3 regions of the Pseudomonas sp. FW215-R2 genome follow, and region 2 is predicted to be linked to each of the others. Evidence: riboswitches for the same ligand, from Rfam matches in the RefSeq annotation. Region 2 holds a riboswitch; each other region holds the start of a gene.
The links. Region 2 has a riboswitch for cobalamin ahead of AC3WRD_RS22460 (CbtB domain-containing protein). Riboswitches for the same ligand answer to the same signal wherever they lie in the genome.
Positions count from the first base shown of each region.

Region 1: it holds a riboswitch for cobalamin, as region 2 does, so the genes downstream of both, AC3WRD_RS17900 (TonB-dependent receptor plug domain-containing protein) here and AC3WRD_RS22460 (CbtB domain-containing protein) in region 2, are expected to answer to the same signal.
Region 3: it holds a riboswitch for cobalamin, as region 2 does, so the genes downstream of both, cobO (cob(I)yrinic acid a,c-diamide adenosyltransferase) here and AC3WRD_RS22460 (CbtB domain-containing protein) in region 2, are expected to answer to the same signal.

Region 1 covers NZ_JBYTBO010000012.1:95,034-98,304, reverse strand. The annotation lists gene AC3WRD_RS17910 (LysR family transcriptional regulator) at 1-139, shown strand, start outside; gene AC3WRD_RS17905 (hypothetical protein) at 186-1,097, shown strand; cobalamin riboswitch at 1,206-1,411, shown strand; gene AC3WRD_RS17900 (TonB-dependent receptor plug domain-containing protein) at 1,504-3,271, shown strand, end outside.
Region 2 covers NZ_JBYTBO010000018.1:24,449-27,719, forward strand. The annotation lists gene cobW (cobalamin biosynthesis protein CobW) at 1-286, opposite strand, end outside; cobalamin riboswitch at 386-595, opposite strand; cobalamin riboswitch at 1,494-1,714, shown strand; gene AC3WRD_RS22460 (CbtB domain-containing protein) at 1,837-2,034, shown strand; gene AC3WRD_RS22465 (CbtA family protein) at 2,046-2,747, shown strand; gene AC3WRD_RS22470 (cobalamin biosynthesis protein) at 2,744-3,157, shown strand; gene cobM (precorrin-4 C(11)-methyltransferase) at 3,249-3,271, shown strand, end outside.
Region 3 covers NZ_JBYTBO010000005.1:318,322-321,592, forward strand. The annotation lists gene AC3WRD_RS09960 (PQQ-dependent sugar dehydrogenase) at 1-696, opposite strand, end outside; gene AC3WRD_RS09965 (hypothetical protein) at 763-1,347, opposite strand; cobalamin riboswitch at 1,514-1,739, shown strand; gene cobO (cob(I)yrinic acid a,c-diamide adenosyltransferase) at 1,821-2,432, shown strand; gene AC3WRD_RS09975 (cobyrinic acid a,c-diamide synthase CobB) at 2,429-3,271, shown strand, end outside.

The DNA.
Region 1 (3,271 bases), on a different contig from region 2:
GCTGGATTTGTCGGAGTACACCAGCGGGCAATACACCTTCGATGCGATCTACCGTACCGATGTGCCACCGGGCCCGGCGGCGCGGTGGTTGATCGAGCGGTTTGTACAACAAGGCAAGGCGCACGTGACGGCTGTCTGAAGCGCCCGCGAAACCAATTGATATTTCACTGAAAAAAGAGCACGACATGGAGTTATCTTTGATCAAAGAAATGTTCGAGTATTCGGCTTACGCCATTCTCGGAATTCTGGGTCTGTTTATTTGTTTTTGCGGGTTGTTCGTTTGGCAAAGCCGTTTATTGCCAAGCCGGCTGAATGACATTGGTTGGAAAAGAGTTGATTACGCCTGGATCATCGCGGGCTCGATGGGCCTCATATTTCAATTTATCCAGGTTGGCCTGGACTCAAAGCTTTCAAACCTGAGAGTGGAAGAAACCTTTGGTCAGCTTTCTGCCCAGTCCCTGAATATCGCAGCAGACGAGTTAAGCGATGCCAGAATCTGCTTGCCAATTTCAGTGAAAAAAGACGACGTACTGGAGCGCGAATCAGCCCAGCAGCTCGCTAGCGCCTGTGATCTGTTTCAAAAAATTCGTCCTGTAAACCGCGTGGACACTAAAGTAGACAGAAACGTTTTCATGAATTACGACAGCGTTTTTCCAGAGGCTGAAAGATTTTCCGATCCGCTGATCGTTGAACAAGTGAAGCGCTTCAAACGGGCCTACGCCGATTACGAGGAACAGGCTCAGGCATTACACAAAACGCAATACGCTGCCTACGTCTACGAACGGTACCTGAAACTCCTTCAATTAATGGCAACACCTCTTCTGGTGGTCGCGGTTGCCCTCAGATTGGCCAAGGTGAAGGGTGAAATTCGATTAAAAACCCACCCTATGGAAAATAAACCGGACAACTCCATCTCCCCGCAAGCGCTGGCCAATGCGGTAAAGGGACTGGCAACTTCGGCCCAAGTGGACGACCTGGTCGTCAGGCTCAATAAACTCGAAAGTTCAAACCGGCTCAAACTGAACATTATCTTCATAATGATGTTTGTACTCGGCGCGGGGATTATCTCGGTGTTTATGCTCTCGAACGTTCACTAGAACCAGAACTTCAGTGATTCAATTATCAGGGTTCGCCGCAATCTCGCGCCTGCGTCGCAGGAGCTTTACATCCTTCAACGAAGTTGACGAGCGGTCATCCGAATGTTCAGATGCCGCCCTGTTTCAGGTGTCCCATGCCGCCGTGCATGGGGTGAAACGGGAAACCGGTACGTTCTTTTCGAACAAGTCCGGTGCTGCCCCCGCAACGGTAGGCGCGTGATGCTTTCGACACACCACTGTGGCCAGACGGCCATGGGAAGGTGAAAGCGTCCATACGCGCAAGCCCGGAGACCGGCCTGAAATTCTGTTTGGCAAAATCCTGCGGTGGGCGGGCATGGGCCGGTGTCGGCGTGTGCGCGATGCCTTCTCCTGCATGCTCTTCTGCGAAGATCCTTTCGAGAAGACAATGATTCGACCTTTTAACACTCCGGCTCCATCCCTATTGCTTGGCTGTCTGTTCAGCCCCCTGTTGCTGGCGGACGACGCGCCGCTCGAACTCACTCAGCAAATCGTTTCCGCGCCGTCCGTGGAGTCCACGACCGTGGCCGACATGGCGCAATTCGGCAGCAAGGTCGAGATCGTCACCCGCGAGCAGATCGAACGTGCCGGCCCCAGCGCCGATGTCACCCGCGTCATGCAGATGTTCATTCCCGGCCTGTACGTCGCGCCGAAAAATGGCCCGTTCGACTACGGCACCTATTCCCTGCTGGGCGGGCGCAACGATGACACGCTGATCCTGCTCGACGGCGTGCGCCTGAACAATCGCTTGTATGGCGGCCTGTACCTGGACACCCTGCCGGCCAACGCCATCGAACGCATCGAAGTGCTCAAGGGTGGGCAGAGCCTGCTGTTCGGCACTCAGGCCGTGTCCGGCGTGATCAACATCGTGACTCGCAGCCCGCAGAGCCGCAAAACCTCCGGCGAAGTGAACATGGGCGTGGATACCTTCGGTGGCACCACCGAGGATGCGCGGGTCGAGAACATCTTCACCAACGGTTTCGGCGACCTGGGCTTGCTGGCCTACGTCAGTCATAACGTCTCGGACGGCTATCAGCCGTTTCGCAATCGCGACATCAAGAACGACAGCGAAAAGAAGCGCGCCTACGAAGTCACCACCTTCGGCGGCAAGGCGATTCAGTCCTTTGGCGACGATGCGCGGATGGAATTGTTCTACCAATACGCCGACGCCAACCTCGACTTCGCCCGGCCGGTCGACAACCACAAGACCACCAACGACCGCGTCCAGCAGATCGCCACGGCGACCTTCGAACAGAACATCAACGAGCGCCTGAGCTACTTCGTCAAAGGCCACATCAACGACTGGGACACCCGCTACACGCGCATCAACAACACCGCCAATGGCGGCACCAGAACCATCAACCACAACGACTACTGGGGCTTCACCGACTGGGGCGTGCAGGCCGAAGGCAAAGCCGAATTGCCCGGCGGCCATGTGCTGGTGTTCGGTATGGACAACCAGTGGTTCAAGGGCCAGGACGATGTGCTGATCATCGACAATGACAAGGCTGAAGCCCACGCGCTGTACACCCAGTTGCGCCCGCAGATCGACGCTCTGCCCGACTGGCACCCGAGCATCGGCATTCGTCACGAAGCCATGAGCGGCGGCGACAGCGCCACGGTCGGCATGCTCACTTCGCTGTATGACCTCAATGAACACTGGGCACTGCGCGGCCAGTACGGCACTGCCTACAAACTGCCGAACGCCGAGCAGTTGTTCGTCAACGAACCGGGCGACGAGTTGGGCAACCGCAACCTGAAACCGGAGAAAAGTCGCAACGCCGAACTCGGCCTCGACTACAAAGGCTTGCTGCTCGATCGCGAATTCAGCGCCAGCGTCACCCTGTTCAAACGCAAGATCGACGACTTGATCACCCTCGACGATATCCAGTGGGTCAACGGCCAGGGACAGATCCAGATGCGCGGTTTCGAGGCGGACGCGAAACTGGCGCTCAACGATCAATGGAGCCTGCAAGCGGACATGACCCGCAACCTCACCGAGTCCCGAGCGGGAGTGACGATCAACGACGTACCGAGCTTCTTCGCCCGATCGCGCGTCGGTTACGAGTCGGTTGACCGGATGTGGGGCGCCGGGGGTGCGATCCGCTATATCCGCGATGTCATCAGCTCGAAACAGGTCGAGTACGGCCATTACT
Region 2 (3,271 bases):
GACGGGCCACCAGTTCGCGCATCACCGGGAAGAACTCTTCCTGAACCGTGCAGCACAGGCAGCCGTTGGCCAGTTCGTAGACGCGGCCGGTGGCTTCTTCTTCGGTGCAGCCGATGGTGCACTGCTTGAGGATTTCACCGTCGATGCCCAGCTCGCCAAACTCGTTGACGATCACCGCGATACGGCGGCCCTGAGCGTTGTCGAGCATGTGCCGCAGCAAGGTGGTTTTGCCCGAGCCGAGGAAGCCGGTGACGATGGTGACGGGGAGTTTGGCCAGTGTTTTCATCGGATGCCCTTTGGCAAGGTGGCGGGCATACGGGACGAGACCGGCAACACGGGTGCGTGCCTGGAGAGTTCGCCACCGGATCACCCCGCCCGGTTGAAAGTGAGAATCTGTGACGAGGCAGGTCTCCTGGCTGACGGTGTTCGGGCCTTGGCCCGGTATTCGCTGCGCCTTCCCGCTGGCTCTGGATTGAGCTGGCAGTGGCGTGGCAGCGAACAGCACCGTTCACAGTTGCGGGGGCAGCCGCGGCTTGGACCGCGTTCCCTTCTTAGCTTCGGCGTGGGCCGAAGAACCTCGAAAGCGCAAGGCTACGCATGGGTTCGTGATGGGTCAATGGGCGTTGTTTTTTGGTTTTGGGATTTGTGAGCATATCCGTTGCTGCGGTAACGGCTTCCTAGGGTTCCGCCCTTACGGCGGGTCACTTTTTCCAAACGCCGAAAAAGTAACCAAAAAGGCTGGACCCCAGCGTACGGCACTTCGCTGAGGCTCAGTGTTCCCTCGCTACGGTGTCCATCAGGGGGCATCGCCTACGGTTTGCTTCGCTGCACCTCCTCTCGATGTATGCGGCTTCGCCGCACGGCGCTGCGCGCCTACCCCCTGATGAACACCTCCGCTCGGCCTGCCGAAGGGGCAAAAAATCAAAAGCCACATCAAGAGCCACATCTAGAGCCCCTCACCCTAGCCCTCTCCCAGAGGGAGAGGGGACTGACCGAGTTGTTTGGCAGAGCTACGCCGACGTGCAATACCGCGTTGAACTCAGGCTTTGAAAAGCACACCAATCGGCTCCCTCTCCTCGGGGAGAGGGCTGGGGTGAGGGGTAAACCCACCACAAAACCAAAGCCGAACACCCGCCCCTCACTACTCAACACGATGAGCGTTAGCTCGAGTACCGCTTTTGATCGCAGGGCCCGTCGGCAGGCTGAGTGGAGGGATTGATTCGGGGTGGGAGCGCAGCGACCGTTTGGCGAAGCCAAACACATCGAGAGGAGGTGCAGCGAAGCAAACCGTAGGCGATGCCCCCGGATCAATCCCGGAGCGAAGGAACCCCGAGCCTCAGCGAGGGGCCGTACGTCAGGGTAGAGACCTTTTGGTTACTTTTGGGGCGTTTGCCAAAAGTGACCCGCCGTAAGGGCGGAACCCTAAGCGGCCGTAACCGCAGCAACGGATATGTCTCCAATCCCAATTGACTCAAATCCCCAGCCCATGGTCTCCTACACAACTTGTTACGGGTGCCCTGCAAAGGGTGAAACGGGAAACCGGTGAATCATGTGCTTTACTCTAAAGCCATGTCAGTCCGGTGCTGCCCCCGCAACGGTAAGCGAGCGAAGCGTCAGATCCACTGTGCCCCCAGGCATGGGAAGGTGACGCTTGCAGGTCGGCAGACAGCCACCCCTCGTGAGCCCGGAGACCGGCCCGCAACACACAGTACGCATCTTGCGTCACTGAACATAACAAACCCGCGGTGGGCGGGCGCTGTTCGAACCTCTGCGTGCCCGACTCGCAGGGGTTTTCATGCGCACCGTTCACCCGCTGACACTCCAGAGGGAAGCGCCATGTCGATCATCAGCAGCACCGGCAGCAACACGGACAAAATCTCCAGCACCACCACCCTGAGCCAACGCCTGACCGCTGCGATCTTCGCGTCGATCCTGGGTGCCAGCCTGGTCTATTTCGCCGGTTTCTCGCACATCGAAGCGGTTCACAACGCCGCTCACGATACCCGCCACAGCGCCGCGTTCCCGTGCCACTGAGACCTGACGACATGATCAAGCGTATTGCGCAGACCGCAGGTTTCACCGGCCTTCTGGCCGCCCTGCTCCTGACGTTGCTGCAAAGCTTCTGGGTGTCGCCGCTGATTCTTCAGGCAGAGACCTTCGAGAAAGCCGAGCCGGTTGCCGCCGTTCACGAACACGCCGCCGGCACCGCCGCCCACACCCACGATGCCGAAGCCTGGGAGCCGGAAGACGGCTGGCAGCGCGTGCTTTCCACTACCGGCGGCAATCTGGTCGTGGCTGTGGGTTTTGCCCTGATGCTGGCCGGTCTGTACACCCTGCGTGCGCCGACTAAAACCTCGCAAGGCTTACTCTGGGGTTTGGCCGGTTATGCGACTTTCGTGCTCGCACCGACACTGGGCCTGCCACCTGAGCTGCCGGGCACCGCCGCTGCAGACCTGGCGTCGCGCCAGATGTGGTGGATCGGCACTGCCGCGTCGACCGCTGTCGGCCTGGCGCTGATCGCGTTCGGTGGCAACTGGTTGCTGAAGATCCTCGGCGTGGCGATTCTCGCTGTGCCACACGTGATCGGCGCCCCGCAACCGGAAGTGCACTCGATGCTCGCACCGGAAGCACTGGAAGCTCAGTTCAAAATCGCTTCGCAGCTGACCAATGTGGCGTTCTGGCTGGCCCTGGGCCTGATCAGCGCCTGGTTGTTCCGCCGCAAAAGCGATGGTCAATACCACGCATGACCGATGACAGCGCAGTGCCGACCTTTGTGGTCGGCCTGGGCTGCCAGCGCGGCTGCCCGGCCAGTACGCTGCGCGCCTTGCTCGACCAGGCCCTGCAGGCGCATCGCATCGAACTCGAGGCGGTCAAGGCCCTGGCCAGCATCGACCTGAAACGCGACGAACCCGGCCTGCAGGAACTGGCGGCACAACTGGCGCTGCCGCTGCTGTATTTCAGCAGCGAAGAACTGGCCAGTTATCAGCAACGCCTGAGTCACCATTCGCAGATCGCTTTCGAACGCACCGGTTGCTACGGCGTCGCGGAAAGTGCCGCTCTGGCGCTTGCCGAACAGTTGATCCAGGCCCCGGCAAAACTGCTGATTTCCAGACAAAAATACGCCCAGGCAACCCTGGCATTGGCCGGCGCGGCGTAAATTCCCGATAATCCCCACTTTCGATCATGAGCATTCTTCATCTGAAATGCTCTTGAAGCCTCGACCTGCCCTACTTTCACAGGATCCAACGATGACCGTTTACTTCATCGGCGC
Region 3 (3,271 bases), on a different contig from region 2:
CAGGCCGTTTTCGCCGACGTTACTGTTCGAGCCGACTGTGACGTACAGCTTGCTGCCGTCCTTACTGGCGATGACGTTCTTGGTCCAGTGATGGTTGAGCGGGCCGCCCGGCAGATCCACGACCTTGATCGGCTGGTTCTTGATCTCGGTTACGCCGGGTTCGTAGTGAAAGCGCAGCAAGCGGTCGGTGTCGGCGACGTACAGATCGTTGCCGACCAGGGTCATACCGAACGGAGAATTCAGATTTTGTAGAAATACCGTGCGGGTTTCGGCCACGCCATCGTGATCAGCGTCGCGCAACAGGGTGATGCGATTCGGGCTGGGAACCCCGGCGCCAGCGCGGCCCATGATTTTCTTCGTCACCCAGCCACGTATCCCGTTGCCATCGTCCGGTTTCGGCGGAGCATTGGTTTCCGCCACCAGCACATCGCCATTGGGCAGCACGTAGAGCCAGCGCGGGTGATCGAGGTTTTCGGCGAATGCAGCCACTTGGGTGCCTGCGGCTGGCGTTGGTTTCGCACCCGCCGGCCAGCCGATCGCCGGGGCGATGTTCACCGTCGGGATCAGGGTCTTGTTCGGTTCGGGCAGTTTGGGGGACGGGCCGGTGCCGTCCGAGACTTGCAGGCTGGAGGATTCACCACAGGCGGTGAGCCCTCCGGCGAGTGCGATGACGAAAACGAGGTGGGGCTTGCGCATTACTGATCTTCCCTATGAATGCATTCCTAATCATAGAGAAGTACACAAGCCCGATGGTTCAACCGCTCAGCCGCGCGCCTCCTTGAACAGCACGGCAATGCCGGGGTGATAGTTGCCAGCCTCGCTGCGCAATTTGCGATAGGCATAGGGGAAATACCAGGCGACGGCGCAGGTGTGTTCCTTTTGCAGGTCGTCGACCATGTCCTGCAGTTCCTCGGGGCTGGCGCTGTGCTGGGCTTTCTGTGGGGCGACGAACAGGCAGCCGAGCTTGAGATCGCTGGCGTAGCTGATGCGCTTGGCGTCGCTGGTGATATCGGTCAGGGCCTGGGTCAGATTCAGGCTGTTGACGCGTGGCCAGCGTTGCGTCGCCTGGATGTAGGCGCGATCTTCGGCGCCGGCCAGGAACAGGTCGGCGCGGGCATTGCGCTCGCCTTCCTCGTTCTGCTTGCGGGTGGCGGTGTCGCGCAGGGTGACGAGTTCGGCCATCCACGCGGCGGCGGACAACAGGCCGAGGTTGGCCTTTTCGTCATGCCAGTACGGCGTGTCGTTGTCGCCGCGCACGGCGTTGTAGCGGTCGATACAGTCAAACCAGCGTTCCAGCACCGGGCGCAGGAATTCCAGCCGCGGATTGCTGATGATCATGCCTTGCATGGTGCTCTCCCTTGTTATTGTGATGTGCTCTCTGCATTCAAAAAGCATGGCTCTTTGATATCACTGCTGACAGTGTGGCACAAGATTGGCGTCAGATAATTGATCGACGGCAGTTATTCGCTTTCAGGGGGCCTCTTCATTTGACGCTCCACCCCCAACCCTCTAACCTTCGCGGCTTGTTTCAGGTGCTCTGTGACCGCTGTCGACAGAGTGAAACAGGGAAGCCGGTGAGGATTGTCTTCAAGCGAAGAACCATCACGATCCCGGCGCTGCCCCCGCAACGGTAAATGAGTAAAAGCTGCGTCCGATGCCACTGCTGCAAAGCGGGAAGGCGCGCAGCCAGGCCAAGGCCGCTCATGAGCCCGGAGACCGGCCTGATCCATCCAGCGGCATCACGGTGGGCGATGCCAGGCTTGTTGCCGTCTATTCTTGTGCCTGCCCGCCGTTATCCAGCCTCAACGGAGAGCTCCCCCATGACTGATTCCCCCGAACGCGACGAGCGCCACCTGGCGCGCATGCAGCGCAAAAAAGCCGTGATCGACGAGCGCATCGCCAATTCGCCAGACGAATGCGGCCTGGTGCTGGTGCTGACCGGCAATGGCAAAGGCAAAAGCAGCTCGGCGTTCGGCATGCTCGCCCGCGCCATGGGCCACGGCATGCAGTGCGGCGTGGTGCAGTTCATCAAGGGCCGCAACAGCACCGGGGAGGAGCTGTTCTTCCGCCGCTTCCCCGAGCAGGTACGCTTTCATGTGATGGGCGAAGGTTTCACCTGGGAAACCCAGGATCGCCAGCGCGACATCGCCGCTGCCGAAGCTGCATGGGAAGTGTCCCGCGAACTGCTGCGTGATCCGTCGATCGGTCTGGTGGTGCTCGATGAGCTGAACATCGCTCTCAAGCACGGTTACCTCGATCTGGATCAGGTGCTCAGCGATCTGCAGGCCCGTCCGCCGATGCAGCATGTGATCGTCACCGGCCGCGCTGCCAAGCCGGAAATGATCGAGATGGGCGACACCGTCACCGAAATGGGCATGATCAAACACGCCTTCCAGGCCGGTATCAAAGCGCAGAAAGGCGTCGAACTTTGAATCAACCACGTCACTGCCCGGCGGTATTGATCGCCGCGCCGGCCTCCGGCCAGGGCAAGACCACCGTCACCGCCGCGCTGGCCCGTCTGCACCGCAATCAGGGGCGCAAGGTTCGCGTATTCAAATGCGGCCCGGACTTTCTCGACCCGATGATCCTCGAGCGCGCCAGCGGTGCGCCGGTCTATCAACTGGACATGTGGATGGTCGGCGAGCAGGAAAGTCGACGTCTGTTGTGGGAAGCCGCCGCTGAAGCCGATCTGATCCTGATCGAAGGCGTGATGGGCTTGTTCGACGGCACACCGTCGAGCGCCGACCTGGCGCGGCATTTCGGCGTGCCGGTGCTCGGCGTGATTGATGGCACGGCCATGGCTCAGACGTTCGGCGCGCTGGCTCTGGGTCTGGCGCGCTATCAGCCGGACTTGCCGTTCGCCGGCGTGCTGGCCAACCGCGTCGGCACCGTGCGCCATGCGCAGTTGCTCGAAGGCAGCCTTACTGAAGGTTTGCGCTGGTACGGCGCGTTGTCCCGGGAAACCGGGATCGAACTGCCAAGTCGCCATCTCGGTCTGGTGCAGGCCAGCGAACTCAATGACCTCGATGTGCGCCTCGACGCCGCCGCCGAAGCGCTGGCCAGCACTTGCGAGGTAGCGCTGCCACCGGCTGTCGAATTCGCCGCACCGGAAAGCGTGAAGACCGAAAGGCTGCTCGACGGCGTGCGGATTGCCGTCGCCCGTGACGAGGCGTTTGCCTTCACCTATGGCGCCAGTCTCGATCTGTTGCGGGCGATGGGCGCGGAGCTGAGTTTCTTCTCGCCGATCCGCGATACGCAATTGCCTGATGCC